Regions from separate parts of the Bradyrhizobium sp. AZCC 1578 genome, predicted to be linked through region 2. Evidence: predicted binding sites of a transcription regulator. Region 2 holds the regulator's gene; each other region holds the start of a gene.

Region 1 (5,025 bases), 100 kb from region 2:
GCTATAGAATGCTTCAGCGGCGCGGGCGCTCGCGTCACAACAACGCTTCAGGCCTAGCGGGAAGCGGACAAAACTGGGGATAGATCATGAAGAAGTATCTGTTAGCTTCGGTTGCTCTCATTGCGTTCGCTGCACCTGCGGCGGCGGCCGACCTCGCTGCGCGCCCTTACACCAAGGCGCCGCCTGCTCCGGTCGCTGCCGTGTATGATTGGACCGGCTTCTATATCGGTGCCAACGGTGGTTGGGGTTCGGGCCGCAAATGTTGGGACCTCACCGCCGACGCTGGGGGTCCGTTCATTCCGCCCGTGGCCGAAGGCTGCCACGATGCGACTGGCGGCACGGCCGGTGGTCAACTCGGCTACCGCTGGCAGGCCGGCACCTGGGTGTTCGGCGTGGAAGGGCAAGGCAACTGGGCTGACTTCACGGGTTCCAACACAAGTCTGGCCTTTGTCCCTCTCGTCGAGAATGAGTCGAGGATCAACGCGTTCGGGCTGATCACCGGTCAGGTTGGCTATGCCTGGAACAACGTCCTGCTCTACGTAAAGGGCGGTGCTGCGGTGACCAGCGACAAGTACAAGGGGTTCGATGTCGCGACCGGGCTGCTGATCGACAGCGCCAAGGAAACGCGTTGGGGCGGCGTCGTTGGTGCCGGTCTCGAAGTCGGCTTCGCCCCGAACTGGTCGGTTGGCGTCGAGTACAACCACCTGTTCATGGGTGACCGCGACGTCGACTTTGCTGCATCCGGCAACTTTGTTGGTGTTCCGGCCGGCTCGTTTTCGAGGACTAGTAACATCAGCCAGGACGTCGATCTCGTCACGGTCCGCGTCAACTACCGCTGGGGTGGCCCAGTCATCGCGAGGTACTGATCGCAAAGCCAGCGCGGTACTACGGAAAGGCCGGCTTCACGCCGGCCTTTTTGTTTGCGGTGATAACCAGCACTGAAAAGGCCGGCCTTGCGCCGGCCTTTTTGTTTGGTTGTAGACCGGCACACCCGACACCCGGAACGGTTGTATTCCATGCTTTTGCCGCTGATGTGGTATTTCCGCGACAGCATTTTTCGGGAACTTCGCGCTATATCGCCAAGCAACCTCAAATTGACGGCTGAGGAAAGTTGCGTTGGAGAGCCGCGAAAGGAAAAAGAAAATGAAGAAGATTCTGCTGACCACCACTGGCCTGATCGCGCTTGGGATGGCGCCTGCGATGGCCGCCGATCTCGCTGCCAGGCCCTACACCAAGGCGCCGGCCGCAGCGATTGCGATCAATAACTGGACCGGCTTCTACATCGGTGCGATGGGCGGCTACGCACAACAAACCGATTCGACCCTGGGCCTGGGCAAGGTGAAGGGCGGGTTCGCCGGCGGTACGCTCGGCTACAACTGGCAGACCGGCAACCTTGTCCTCGGCGTCGAGGCCGATGCCGCCTGGGCGGATGTTGGCTTCACTGTGGGCAACCCGGCGCTTGCCGCATTCGAGACCCGGATTCGCGACATGGGCACCGTTCGTGGCCGCATCGGCTACGCCTTCGACCAGGTCCTCATCTACGGTACCGGCGGCTACGCCTGGGCCGACAACCGTGTAACGGCGTCGCTGGGCGGCTTGAGCGCATCGGATAGCAAAATTCACTCTGGCTGGACGCTCGGTGCTGGCGTCGAGGTCATGTTCGCACCGAAATGGTCGGTCAAGGCCGAGTACCTTTATCGCAGCTTCCAAGGCGAGACCTACTTCGCAGGCGTCGCTCCTCTTGCGAGCGGAACGCTCGATCTCAACAGCGTTCAGGTCGGCGTGAACTACCACTTCTAAGGCTTCCTGCTGAAGTGACAGCGCCTCCGTTCCGGCAACCCGGAACGGAGGCATTTTTGTTTTTGAGTATCTTCGATGAGATCTGCTGCCTGCTGCTGCCAAAAATATGACAGCACAAACAATCCGTTGATGATTCGCGCGCGGTACTGGAAATTCCCCGCCGTTCTTCCTATGTTCCGACTTTCAATCAACGGCGCCTGATCCCGGTCCCTCGCCGGCAATGCGCGCCCAACGTGGCGCGTGCCTCGCGCCTGGAAATGCCGATATGGATGAAGTGCTAAGGGCGAAGCGCCAACAGAACGCCGGCTCCGCATCGCGTGCGATCACCATACGCGGCGCACGCGAGCACAATCTCAAGAATGTCGATCTCGAGATTCCCCGCGACAAGCTCGTGGTGTTCACTGGCCTCTCCGGCTCCGGCAAATCCTCGCTCGCCTTCGATACCATCTATGCCGAGGGCCAGCGCCGCTACGTCGAATCGCTCTCGGCTTACGCGCGCCAGTTCCTGGAGATGATGCAGAAGCCGGACGTCGACCAGATCGACGGGCTGTCTCCTGCGATCTCGATCGAGCAGAAGACCACGTCGAAGAACCCGCGCTCCACCGTCGGCACCGTCACCGAGATCTACGACTACATGCGCTTGCTATGGGCGCGCGTCGGCGTGCCCTACTCGCCGGCCACGGGATTGCCGATCGAAAGCCAGGTCGTCTCGCAGATGGTCGATCGCGTGCTGGCACTGCCCGAAGGCACTCGGCTCTATCTGCTGGCGCCGGTCGTGCGCGGCCGCAAGGGCGAGTACAAGAAAGAGCTAGCCGAATGGCTCAAGAAGGGTTTTCAGCGAGTCAAGATCGACGGCACTTTCTATGAGTTGTCCGAGGCGCCGGCGCTCGACAAGAAATTCCCGCACGACATCGACGTCGTGGTCGATCGCATCGTGGTCCGTCCCGATCTCGGCCAGCGGCTCGCCGAAAGCTTTGAGACGGCACTGAAGCTCGCCGAGGGGCTCGCCGTGATCGAATATGCCGATGCGCCGGCGGGCGCGCCTGCGGCCGAGGACAAGAAGAAGACCGCCAAGATCCACGACAAGAGCGGGCCGGAGCGGATTCTGTTCTCGGAGAAATTCGCCTGCCCGGTCTCCGGATTCACGATTCCCGAAATCGAGCCGCGGTTGTTCTCGTTCAACAATCCCTATGGCGCCTGCCCTGCCTGCGGCGGCCTCGGCATCGAGCAGCATATCGACGAGGACCTCGTCATTCCCGACAAGGAATTGACCTTGCGCAAGGGTGCGATTGCGCCCTGGGCAAAGTCGTCCTCGCCCTACTACATCCAGACGCTGACCGCGCTCGGCAAGTTCTACAAGTTCACGCTCGACACCAAGTGGAAGGACCTGCCGAAGAAGACGCAAGCAGCGCTGCTGCATGGCTCCGGCGACGACGAGATAAAGTTCTCCTACGAGGATGGCGTCCGCTCCTACGACACCAAGAAACCGTTCGAGGGTGTCATCACCAACCTCGAGCGCCGCTACCGCGAGACCGAGAGCGAATGGGCGCGCGAGGAACTGGCAAAGTATTTCTCCGACATCCCCTGCGAGGCCTGCAAGGGCCATCGGCTCAAGCCGGAGGCGCTCTGCGTCAAGATCGGCGGCAAGCATATCGGCGAGATCTCCGAACTGTCGGTGAAGCGCGCCGGCGAATGGTTCGAAAGCGTGCCGAAGGCGCTCAACGACCAGCAGAACGAGATCGCCGCGCGCGTCTTGAAGGAGATCCGCGAGCGGCTGTCCTTCCTGCTCGACGTCGGCCTGAACTACCTCACGCTCTCCCGCTCTTCCGGCACGCTCTCCGGCGGCGAAAGCCAGCGCATCCGCCTCGCTTCGCAGATCGGCTCCGGGCTGACCGGCGTGCTCTACGTGCTGGACGAGCCCTCGATCGGCCTGCACCAGCGCGACAATGCGCGCCTACTGGAGACGCTGAAGCGGCTGCGCGACCTCGGCAATACCGTGATCGTGGTCGAGCACGACGAGGACGCGATACGTCTAGCGGACTACGTGCTCGACATCGGTCCCGGCGCCGGCATGCATGGCGGCCACATCGTGGCGCAAGGCACGCCCGCCGACATCATGCGGAATCCGAAATCGCTGACCGGCAAATACCTTACCGGCGAGTTGTCGGTGCCGATCCCCGAGCGCCGGCCGCCGAACCATCGCCGCACCATCAAGGTCGTCAACGCCCGCGGCAACAATCTGAAAAACGTCTCGGCGGAAATTCCGTTGGGGCTATTCACCTGCGTTACCGGCGTTTCCGGCGGCGGCAAGTCCACGCTGCTGATCGACACGCTCTACCGTGCCATCGCGCGCAAACTCAACAACGCCAGCGAAGGCGCCGCCCCCCACGATCGCATCGAGGGGCTGGAGCATATCGACAAGATCATCGATATCGATCAGTCGCCGATCGGCCGCACCCCGCGCTCCAACCCTGCGACCTATACCGGCGCCTTCACCCCGATCCGCGAATGGTTCGCCGGGCTCCCAGAGGCGAAGGCGCGCGGCTACGAGCCCGGCCGCTTCTCCTTCAACGTCAAGGGCGGCCGCTGCGAGGCCTGCCAGGGCGACGGCGTCATCAAGATCGAGATGCACTTTTTGCCCGACGTCTACGTCACCTGCGACACCTGCAAGGGCAAGCGCTACAACCGCGAGACGCTCGAGGTCCTGTTCAAGGGCAAGTCGATCTCGGACGTGCTCGACATGACGGTGGAAGAAGCCGCCGAATTCTTCAAGGCGGTGCCGCGTGTGCGCGAAACGTTCAAGACGCTGCACCGCGTCGGCCTCGACTACATCCATGTCGGCCAGCAGGCCACCACCCTCTCCGGCGGCGAAGCCCAGCGCGTCAAGCTCGCCAAAGAGCTCTCAAAGCGCGCCACCGGGCGCACGCTCTACATCCTGGACGAGCCGACGACGGGACTGCACTTCCACGACGTGGCAAAGCTCCTGGAAGTGCTGCACGAGCTCGTCGCCCAGGGCAACACGGTCGTCGTGATCGAGCACAACCTCGAGGTCATCAAGACCGCCGACTGGGTCATCGACCTCGGCCCCGAAGGCGGCGACGGCGGCGGCGAAATCGTCGCCTGGGGCCCGCCGGAGGACATCGTCAAGGCGCCGCGAAGCTATACGGGGAAGTTTCTGGCGCCGGTGCTGAAGAAGGCGGAGGGCAAGCCGCGGAAGAGTGCGGG
Region 2 (5,025 bases):
GGGCCCTTCATCCGGCCCACCGCCTGTTCGAGGGTCATGCCCTGGATGACCTCGTCGTCGATTTGGGTGATCACGTCGCCTGACAGCATGCCGGCCTTGGCCGCGGGCGTATCGTCGATTGGCGTGACCACCTTGACGAGGCCGTCTTCCATCGTCACCTCGATGCCGAGCCCACCGAATTCGCCATGGGTGGTCTCCTGCATGTCGCTCCAGCCCTTCTCATTCATGTAGCGCGAATGAGGATCGAGCGCGGAGATCATGCCGTTGATGGCGCCTTCCATCAGCTTGGAATCGTCCGGCTTCTCGACGTAGCTGGTCTTGATGCGCTCGAACACGTTGCCGAACAGATTGAGCTGGGCGTAGGCGTCGGAACGGGCCGCGGCCTTTGCCGCCGCCACCAAATGCGCGCCTTGAGGTCCGATCACGAGAGCGGTCAGACACGCGCCCGTCACCGTGCCGAGAAGAAAGGCAAAATTCCTGCGCATCGTGGGGCGTCCCTCTATCTCTACGGACGCCCACCATCCCTGTGAATCGGCGCCCCTGTCCCGGCCCCGCCAACTCACAATGGCTTTTTGGTCGGATCAAGGCACGCCGACCGGGGGCAATACTGTCGCTTTCAGATTTTGAATGAAATCATCACGTTAGATGGAGAGTTCGTCATGCCCGGGCTTGCCGGCGTCTGCTACTTTGCGGCGCCTTCGGCGGATTTGGCCTTTGACTTCGCTGCCGGCGCCTTGGCCGCCGCTTTCGGCGGTGCGCTGTCGCCGCGCATCGTCCCCCAAGGGTCCGAATTCTTCTGCTGCTCGGGGATGTTGCCGAGCGACCTCCGGTAGGCCCGCTCGGCCTCCTTTTCCGCCGCTTTTTCCGAGGGCGTCTTGTCCTTCTCGGTCTCGCCGTATGCGGGAGGACGGGCTTGTTGGCCCCAGGCGGGGCCGGCCAATAATGCGATCACGGCGACGGCGCCCAGGATTCTGCCAACGGTTTGCATGCGACTACTCCCTGAAAATTGGCCCCAAGAAACTGGCCCAAAGCCTTAGCACAGCCTGCGTACGGGCTTAAGCGCCGGATTGGGCTACGACGCAAATCGCCGTGGCCGTTGCCGAGGCCGGTCCGGTTTTGTAAACGACTGCCATGAATTCGCCGCCAGCGCCCCATTCCGTCGATGCCTTGCTGTTCGACCTCGGCCGTGTCGTGCTCGACATCAGTTTCGATCAGGTAATGACGTGCTGGGCAGGGCATGCCGGCTGCGCGCCTGCCGACCTCGCCGTACGCTTTGTGATGGACGACAGTTTCAAGCACCACGAGACCGGTCGGATCGACGATGCGGCGTTCTTTGCGAGCCTGCGCCGGTCGCTCGGCATCGGCATCACCGACGCGCAGTTCCTGGAAGGCTGGAACGCGATCTTCACCGGCGAAATGCCCGGAATCTCGCCGCTCCTGGCGCGTGCCGCAGAACGCCTGCCGCTCTATGCTTTTTCCAACACCAATCCGGCCCATGTCACGCATTTTTCGCAGGCCTATGCGGACGTGCTCGGCCATTTCCGTCAGATATACCTGTCCTCCAGCATCGGTTTGCGCAAACCCGACGCCGAAGCCTATGATCATGTGGTAAAAGCGATCGGCGTGCCGGCGTCGCGGATCCTGTTCTTCGACGACTCGGCTGCCAATATCGAAGGTGCGCGGGCGCGCGGCCTTTCTGCCATCCACGTGACATCGACGGATGACGTGGCGAGGGCACTGACCGCACTTGGAATTTGAGGGAGGTCTGCCCGTGGCGTTGATGCCGGTTGCCGATGCATTGTCTGCCATCCTCGCGGGCGCCGATCCCCTGCCCGAAGAAATGGTGGCGCTCGATGAGGCGTATCACCGCATTCTCGCACGCGACGTCGCCTCGCGGCGGACGCAACCGCCGCAAGCGATGTCGGCGATGGACGGCTATGCGGTGCGCGCAGCTGACGCCGCCGATGTCAGCGCGCGGCTAAAGGTGATCGGCGAGGTCGCCGCCGGCCGCCCGTTCGAGCGGAAGGTCGGCCCGGGGGAAGCGGTGCGGATCTTTACCGGCGGCGTGATTCCCGATGGCGCCGACGCTGTCATCATCCAGGAAGACACTGGCGTCGAGGGCGATCATATCACCATCACGGAAGCTGCCGTTCCGGGGCGGCATATCCGCGCCGCGGGCGTTGATTTCCGCGAAGGCGACGTCCTCCTCAAACGCGGGCGCCGCCTCACCGACCGCGACCTCTCGCTCGCCGCCGGCATGAACTACCCGGAGCTTGCGGTGCACCGCCGCCCGAAAGTTGCGATGCTGGCGACCGGCGACGAGCTGGTGATGCCGGGCGCAAGCCCTAGCCCCGGCCAGATCGTCTATTCCAACGGCTACGGCTTGCGGGCACTGGCGCGGGCCGAAGGGGCAGAAATCATCGACCTCGGAATCGCCGCCGACACCGTCGCCGCGACCACGGACGGCATCCGCCGTGCCCGCAAGGCCGACGCGGACATCCTGATCACCCTGGGCGGCGCGTCGGTCGGCGACCACGACCTCGTCAAGCGGTCGCTGGAAGCCGAGGGCGTCGCCATCGCATTCTGGCGGATCGCGATGCGGCCGGGCAAGCCGATGATGCACGGCAGGCTGGGCGCGATGCGGGTGATCGGCCTGCCAGGCAATCCCGTCTCCTCGTATGTCTGCGGCTTCCTGTTCCTGGTGCCGCTGATTCGCGCTCTATCGGGCCGCGATACCATCCATCACCTGCGCGAAAGCGCGCTGCTCGGCCGCGATCTCGCCGCCAATGATAAGCGCGAAGACTATCTTCGCGCCCGCCTCGAAGCCCGCGACGACGGCACGCTGGTTGCCGTGCCGGTGAACCATCAGGACTCGTCGCTATCAGGGAATCTCGCTGCGGCACGTGCACTTGTGATACGTCCGCCGTTCGCGCCGGCTGCCACAAAGGGTTCTCGTTGCGAGCTGCTCCGGCTGCCGGAATGACGCCTGAACGGTGTTCCCCCAGCACCTTGGGCCGGAACCGCAATGCGTTCACCTGAAATTAAGTGGTTGCGGAACACATATCGAACATATAGTGTCCGTTCATGATTTGTTTCGACTGCTAGTGTCTTTGATCGAGAGTTTGGGGACTCCACGATCCGGGCGCTGAAAATTCGGAACGAGACGACGCCAACCGGGGGATTGCTCGCGATGCTTACGCGCAAACAGTACGAACTTCTGCGTTTCATCAATGAACGGCTGAAAGAGGCCGGCGTGCCGCCCTCCTTCGATGAGATGAAGGACGCGCTCGATCTGCGCTCGAAATCCGGAATCCACCGCCTCATCACCGCACTGGAGGAGCGTGGCTTCATCCGTCGCCTGCCCAACCGCGCCCGCGCCATCGAAGTCATCAAGCTGCCCGAGCTCGCAGCCGCCGCCAACAGCCGCCGCGGCTTCACGCCGAGCGTGATCGAGGGTACGCTTGGCAAACGCACAGTGAGCGCGCCGGCCGCCGAGGACGACGGCAATCGCCCGGTGGCCGTGCCTGTCATGGGCCGGATTGCCGCCGGTACGCCGATCGAGGCGCTGCAGACCCGCAGCCACACCATCAGCGTACCGCCGGACATGCTCGGCTCCGGCGAACATTACGCGCTCGAAGTGCGCGGCGATTCCATGGTGGACGCGGGCATTCTCGACGGCGACATGGCGCTGATCCAACGCAACGAGACCGCCGACACCGGCGACATCGTCGTGGCGCTGATCGACGAGGAGGAAGCCACGCTGAAGCGCTTCCGCCGCCGCGGCGCCTCGATCGCGCTCGAGCCCGCCAACACCGCCTATGAAGTCCGCATCCTGCCGCCGAACCGGGTCCGGATTCAGGGCAAGCTGATCGGGCTCTACCGCAAATACTGACCCGTTATGCCGTCCGGGCCGTGACGGAAAAGAGCCTCGGCCCGCGGCCGGGGTTTTTTGTTGCGCGTTTGGAACCAACGCCCGTTAGCGCGTTTGTGAATGTGGCGCAGTGCGCCAGTCGCAGAATTGCCCAGAAACGAGAAAAGGCTCTGCGCCATGTCCACTCTGATAGAGGCCTGTGCCTCCTTCTAGACACGGGTCAGCTATCTCAAACGAGGGAGCCATCCGATGTGTGACTATAGCCTGCATGCTGTGGCTACGCGGCCTGCCGAGGTCGGCGAGACGCTGATCACCACGACATTCCGCGGTACATCGACCCGCGGCTTTGCGTCGGAACGCGAGCCTGCAGTGGCGGTCTGCATGCTTCCCGGCACCGAACTGGCGTTCGCTGAGGACGTCAAATACGACAACCGGTGGATCTGGACTCGAACCACCGACTGGCGGGTCGGCAAGTTCAATCAAATCGACCCCCATATCTCCGACCGTCACCATGACGCGATCGAATTTCCCGACGGAAGCCATGTGCTGGTGACGCAGCTTTGCGAAGGCCAGCGCGCGACCGTGCTGCAATTGCCGGTGGTCCAGACCGGTGGCGAACGCGCGCCGAAGGTGACGGAAGCGCGTCCGGCCGAATCGATCGTGACCGGATAAACGCCCACGCGCATATGATCCGCCGGCCCAAGGCCGGCGGATCATGGTGGTACATTTTTCAGAACTCGGCACCGCAGGGGGCAGTCGGTGGTCAACAAGGTAACGTGGCAAAAAGCCGGGCGCGTCACTGAGCCCGGGCGGTACATGTTCAGGTACGGCTGGCTCACCATCACGGCCGAGGATCTCGCAATCTGGCAACAATTCCCCGACGCATCGTTCACGCTGGTCGCTCTGCCGTCGGCGCCCGACGCGCCCGAGGAATTCCATCTCGGCGCGTTCGAAATTCCAGCCAAACCCACGGTCGACGAGCACTGACGCCCGTCTACTCCTCCGCCTGAAGGTCTGCCTCGGCCGGCGTGGCATCGACGCTGCGCGGTGGCACGACGCGCGGCGCCAACACGGTGGTGTCGGCCTCACTCTCGTCGGCTATGGCCGGCGACCAAGGCCGGTCGATCCCCCTCGGCTTGACCGCCTCGACGGCA
Region 3 (5,025 bases), 1.4 Mb from region 2:
ATCTACAACAGCGGCATCCTCGCCAACCCGCGCGCCGGCGCGAAGTTCAATTACGAAGACGCCGATGCGGCGCTCGTCGCCCGCGCGCTGGCGCTGGAGGCGCTGTGCCGCAAGCATGGCACAGAGCTCAAGGCCGCCGCAGTGCAGTTCTGTATGGCCCATCCGGCGGTAACGGTCGCGCTACAAGGTGCGCGTAGCGCTGCGGAGGTTTCGGACAACATCGCGATGTCCGAGCGGCTGGTGCCGTCCTCCTTCTGGCAGGAGCTGCGCGAGCGCAAGTTAGTCGATGCGTCCGCACCGCTGCCGGGTGGAGCTTGACCCATGGTGATCGACGGTCATCAGCATTTCTGGGATCCCGCGCGCGCCGATTATCCCTGGATGGAGGCGCCCGAACTCGCGCGGATCCACCGCGCCTTCGGCCCGAGCGATCTCGCGCCGCTGCTTCTCGCCAACGGGGTCGATGTAAGCATTTTGGTGCAATGCCGCTCCTCGATCGAGGAGACCGAGGAATTCTTGCGCGTCGCCGCTGCGACGCCCTTCGTCGTCGGTGTGGTCGGCTGGGCCGACCTGACGGACGGGGCGGTCGACGAGACGCTCGAGCGGCTCCGTGGTTCGCTCGGAGGCGACAGGCTGGTCGGCATTCGTCACCAGGTGCACGACGAGTCCGATCCCGATTGGCTGCTGCGCGAGGACGTGCAGCGCGGTCTGACCGCCGTGTTCGCGCGCGATCTCGCCTATGATCTCCTGGTGCGCACGCGTGAAATGCCGGCCGCGATCGCAACTGCGCAGGCGTTTCCGCAAGGGCGCTTTGTCCTCGATCACGCCGCCAAGCCGCCGATCGCGGAGGGATTCAGCCGTGAATGGGCCGATCTTCTCGTCGCACTCGCCGCTTGCGGCAATGTCTGGTGCAAGATCTCGGGTCTCGCCACCGAGGCAAGGTGGGACGACTGGGATGCGGACCGTCTGCTTCCGTTTGTCGCGCACGCCGCCAAATGCTTTGGCGAGGATCGCCTGATCTTCGGCTCCGACTGGCCGGTGTGTTTGCTCGCGGGAAGCTATGGCGCGACCAAGGGCGCGCTCGAGGAGTGCCTGATGAAGCTTGGTCCGCACGTGCGCGACAAGGCGTTTGGGGCGAACGCTCAGCGGGCATATCTTATTCCTTCTGCCCTTGTGGGAGAAGGTGGCGCGTAGCGCCGGATGAGGGGCCCAAACGAACCATACCGCTGATTGACGTCTTGGGTTCGCAGGGGACATTGGTGCTGATGGACTGGAGCGAGAGTTCAAGTTTTTCAATCGGACCTGGCATCTTATCTATACGGAGGTCCGTTATGTTGCCAAAGAAGCCACGCGAACTCCGGGTGTCTCAGCAGCAGGATCAACCAAGCCAAAAAATTCTTCACCGCGGACTGCGATCTCTTCTTCATCCCCGCTAGGCATGATGGCCCTCCATCTGCTCGCGCAATGGAGAAAGTCTGGCCATCAAGGTGCTGCATCCAGCGGATCACCACTTTCATGGACGGACGTTGCTTATCTTCCGTTGACCAACCAAAAGAATGTTCCTATTTTGTTCTTACGTCAAATGTGCCATACAAAAGACGGCACCAAATTTCGGTCAAGTGTCACAGGTGAACGGCCGGGTGGCAACTACATCCACCATCCTTCATGCAGACCTGGATGCTTTTTATGCCTCGGTTGAGCAGCTCCTCGACCCTTCGTTACGCGGTAAACCGATAGCCGTCGGTGGCGGGGTTGTGCTTGCCGCTTCTTACGAAGCCAAGGCGTTCGGGATCCGCGGCGGCATGCCAGGACGGCAGGCGCGCGAGCTGTGTCCGCAACTCATTTTTGTCGGCGGGCATTTCAAGGACTACCAACGGCTGGGTGATGCCGCCATCAAGGTGATCGGCGATTTCACACCCCTCGTTGAGCGGATTTCCATCGACGAGGCCTTTGCCGACGTCGCAGGCTGCACCCATCTCTTTGGTACGCCTGCCGACATAGCTACGGCAATCCGTCGGCGCGTGCGCGCCGAGCTGGGGCTTCCGATCTCAGTGGGCGTCGCGCGGACCAAGCATCTGGCGAAAATTGCCTCGCAAGTAGCCAAGCCCGACGGGCTCGTGGTTGTCGATCCCGACGCTGAACTGGAATTCCTTCACGAACTGACCGTCGACCTGATGTGGGGCGTGGGTCCGGTCACGAAGGCGCGGCTTGCCAAGATCGGCGTGCTGACGATCGGGCAGCTGGCAAACACGCCGGGATTGTCGCTCGAGCACCTGCTCGGTCCCGCGGCAGGGCAGAAACTCGCAGCGCTGGCGTGGAATCGCGATCCGCGGCAACTCAAGCCTCACCGCCGGGCCCGATCGGCAGGAGCGCAATCGGCTATTGGCAGGAGGCCGGCCGAAATGCGAATTATTCGATCTACCCTGCTTCACCTCGCGGACTGCATTGCAACGCGGCTCCGGGCGAAGTCCCTGCCTGGTCGAACTGTGACGGTCCGCGTTCGCTTCGCCGACCTGAGCTCGGTCACGCGCTCGGTAACGCTCGATGCACCAATTTCCGCGACCATGATCCTCGCGGAGCTTGCAGAGGAACTGGTGCGCGCAATCCTTGCAGATCATCCGGACGAGAAGACCATCTCTCTGGTGGCGATCTCCGTTTCGCATCTTGAGGCGCACTGGGATCTGGAGCTGGAACTCCCGTTTGGACTTCGAAATGAAGCGCGCCGCCCCGGCACCAAAATGGGCATGGCACGTTGGGCGGCTGACTGCGCCGTTGACAAGATCCGCGATCGCTTCGGACGGGATGCTATCGGGTACGGTTCGGCGGCGCTGGGTATTTCTCGTTCCGTGCCCGACGAGTTTCGCAAGCTCGCCGAGAAGGACCTGTAACCATCGCCGATCACGAGCTACGGTGGGATATCGGGCTCAGCGGGCACGCGCTGCTGCGGCGTCCAGAGGAGAAGGAAGCGCTTGATGAAGATGATCAAGGGACCGGCGATATTCCTCGCTCAGTTCACTGCCGACGCGGCGCCGTTCAACTCCTTCGAATCTATCTGCGGATGGGCCGCCTCGCTCGGCTACGAGGGAATTCAGATCCCGAGCTGGGATGGACGACTCTTCGACCTCAACAAGGCCTCAGAGTCCCAGGACTATGCCGATGAGGTGAAGGGGATCGCAGCCGGTCACGGCCTTTCCATCACCGAACTCTCGACGCATCTCCAGGGCCAGCTCGTCGCCGTTCATCCGGCCTATGACGCAGCATTCGACGGCTTCGCCGTGCCGGAGGTGCGCGGCAATCCCAAGGCGCGCACCGAGTGGGCCGTTGCCCAGGTCAAGCGCGCAATCCGCGCCTCAGGGCGCCTCGGGCTCACGGCGCACGCGACCTTCTCCGGCGCATTGGCCTGGCCCTATGTCTATCCCTGGCCGCAGCGTCCGGCCGGCCTCGTCGAGGCCGCCTTTGACGAGCTCGCCAGGCGCTGGCGGCCGATCCTTGATTATGCGGAGGAGCACGGCATTGATGTCGCTTATGAGATCCATCCAGGCGAGGACCTGCACGACGGCGTCTCCTATGAGATGTTTCTCGAGCGGGTGAATGGCCACACGCACGCGAACCTGCTCTACGACCCGTCGCACTTCCTGCTACAGCAGCTCAACTATCTCGACTTCATCGATATCTATCACCAACGCATCAAGGCCTTCCACGTCAAGGACGCGGAGTTCAACCCGACGGGCCGCCAGGGTGTCTATGGCGGGTTCCAGAGCTGGGTCGATCGAGCTGGCCGCTTCCGCTCACTGGGCGATGGCCAAGTAGATTTCGGCGCGATCTTCTCGAAGCTCACGCAGTACGATTACGGCGGCTGGGCGGTGATGGAATGGGAATGCGCGCTGAAGCATCCTGAGCAAGGCGCGCGCGAGGGCGCCGAATTTATCAAAAGACATATCATTCGGGTCACGGAGAAGGCCTTCGACGATTTCGCAGGCTCCGGCACCGACGACCAGATGAACCGCAAGATGCTCGGCATCTCCTGAGCGAGGAAGAAGAATGACGATTGAGGCAAACAGCGAAACTGGCGGCCATGGTCGTATTCGGCTAGGCATGGTTGGCGGCGGCCAGGCATCTTTCATTGGCGCCGTCCACCGCATTGCCGCGCGTATCGACGACCAGTTCGAGTTGACAGCCGGCGCGTTGGCGTCGGATCCGGTCCGAGCCAAGGCCTCGGCGAAGGAGCTCGGTATCGCCAACGACCGCGCCTATGGCTCTTTCGAAGAGATGGCGAGGGCGGAAGCCGCGCGCCCGGACGGCATCGAGGTGGTCTCGATCGTAACCCCCAACCACATGCACAGCCCGGTTGCCAGGGCCTTCCTTGAAGCCGGCATCCACGTCATCTGCGACAAACCGCTGACGACGACCGTCGCCGAGGCCGAGGAACTGGTGGCGCTGGTCAGGAAGACGGGCAAGGTCTTCGTCGTGACTCACAACTACACGGGCTATCCAATGGTACGACAGGCCCGCGCCATGGTTGCGAACGGCGATCTCGGCAAGATCCGGCTCGTCCAGGCAGAATATCTGCAGGATTGGCTGACGGAGCGATTAGAGGCAAGCGGCCACAAGCAGGCCGCGTGGCGCACGGACCCGACCCGATCCGGGGCTGGCGGGTGCATCGGCGACATCGGCACCCACGCCTACAATCTCGCCTGCTTCGTCACTGGACTTGAGCTCGACGAACTGCTCGCTCAGCTCTCGACCTTCGTCGGCGGCCGGCGTCTCGATGACGACGTCCAGATCCTCCTCAAGTGGAAGGGAGGTGCCAGAGGTATGCTTTGGGCAAGCCAGGTCGCGGTCGGCAATGAGAACGGCCTGACGCTGCGCGTCTATGGGACCAAGGGCGGACTCGAATGGGTACAGGAAAATCCGAACCATCTCTGGTTCACCCGCTATGGGCAGCCCAAGCAACTCCTGACCCGCGGCGGTGCCGGCGCCTTGGTCGAGGCGGGCCGTCTCACCCGCGTGCCATCGGGGCATCCCGAG

The links. The regulator LexA, encoded in region 2, represses DNA repair genes until DNA is damaged. The targets are predictions, from matches to a motif close to TGTTCNNNNTGTGTTCNG.
Region 1: the regulator LexA is predicted to act here: its motif matches at 1,962-1,979, upstream of uvrA (excinuclease ABC subunit UvrA).
Region 3: the regulator LexA is predicted to act here: its motif matches at 1,555-1,572, upstream of dinB (DNA polymerase IV).

What each region holds. Positions count from the first base shown of each region.
Region 1 covers NZ_JAZHRZ010000001.1:447,724-452,748, forward strand. Annotated here, with positions in the region: gene V1290_RS02355 (outer membrane protein) at 87-866, shown strand; gene V1290_RS02360 (outer membrane protein) at 1,144-1,800, shown strand; gene uvrA (excinuclease ABC subunit UvrA) at 2,066-5,025, shown strand, end outside.
Region 2 covers NZ_JAZHRZ010000001.1:550,318-555,342, forward strand. Annotated here, with positions in the region: gene V1290_RS02850 (S41 family peptidase) at 1-485, opposite strand, end outside; gene V1290_RS02855 (hypothetical protein) at 683-988, opposite strand; gene V1290_RS02860 (HAD-IA family hydrolase) at 1,132-1,758, shown strand; gene V1290_RS02865 (molybdopterin molybdotransferase MoeA) at 1,772-2,983, shown strand; gene lexA (transcriptional repressor LexA) at 3,191-3,892, shown strand; gene V1290_RS02875 (hypothetical protein) at 4,121-4,543, shown strand; gene V1290_RS02880 (hypothetical protein) at 4,631-4,858, shown strand; gene V1290_RS02885 (ComEC/Rec2 family competence protein) at 4,866-5,025, opposite strand, start outside.
Region 3 covers NZ_JAZHRZ010000001.1:1,905,824-1,910,848, reverse strand. Annotated here, with positions in the region: gene V1290_RS09540 (aldo/keto reductase) at 1-318, shown strand, start outside; gene V1290_RS09535 (amidohydrolase family protein) at 322-1,191, shown strand; gene dinB (DNA polymerase IV) at 1,638-2,885, shown strand; gene V1290_RS09525 (sugar phosphate isomerase/epimerase family protein) at 2,970-4,025, shown strand; gene V1290_RS09520 (Gfo/Idh/MocA family protein) at 4,039-5,025, shown strand, end outside.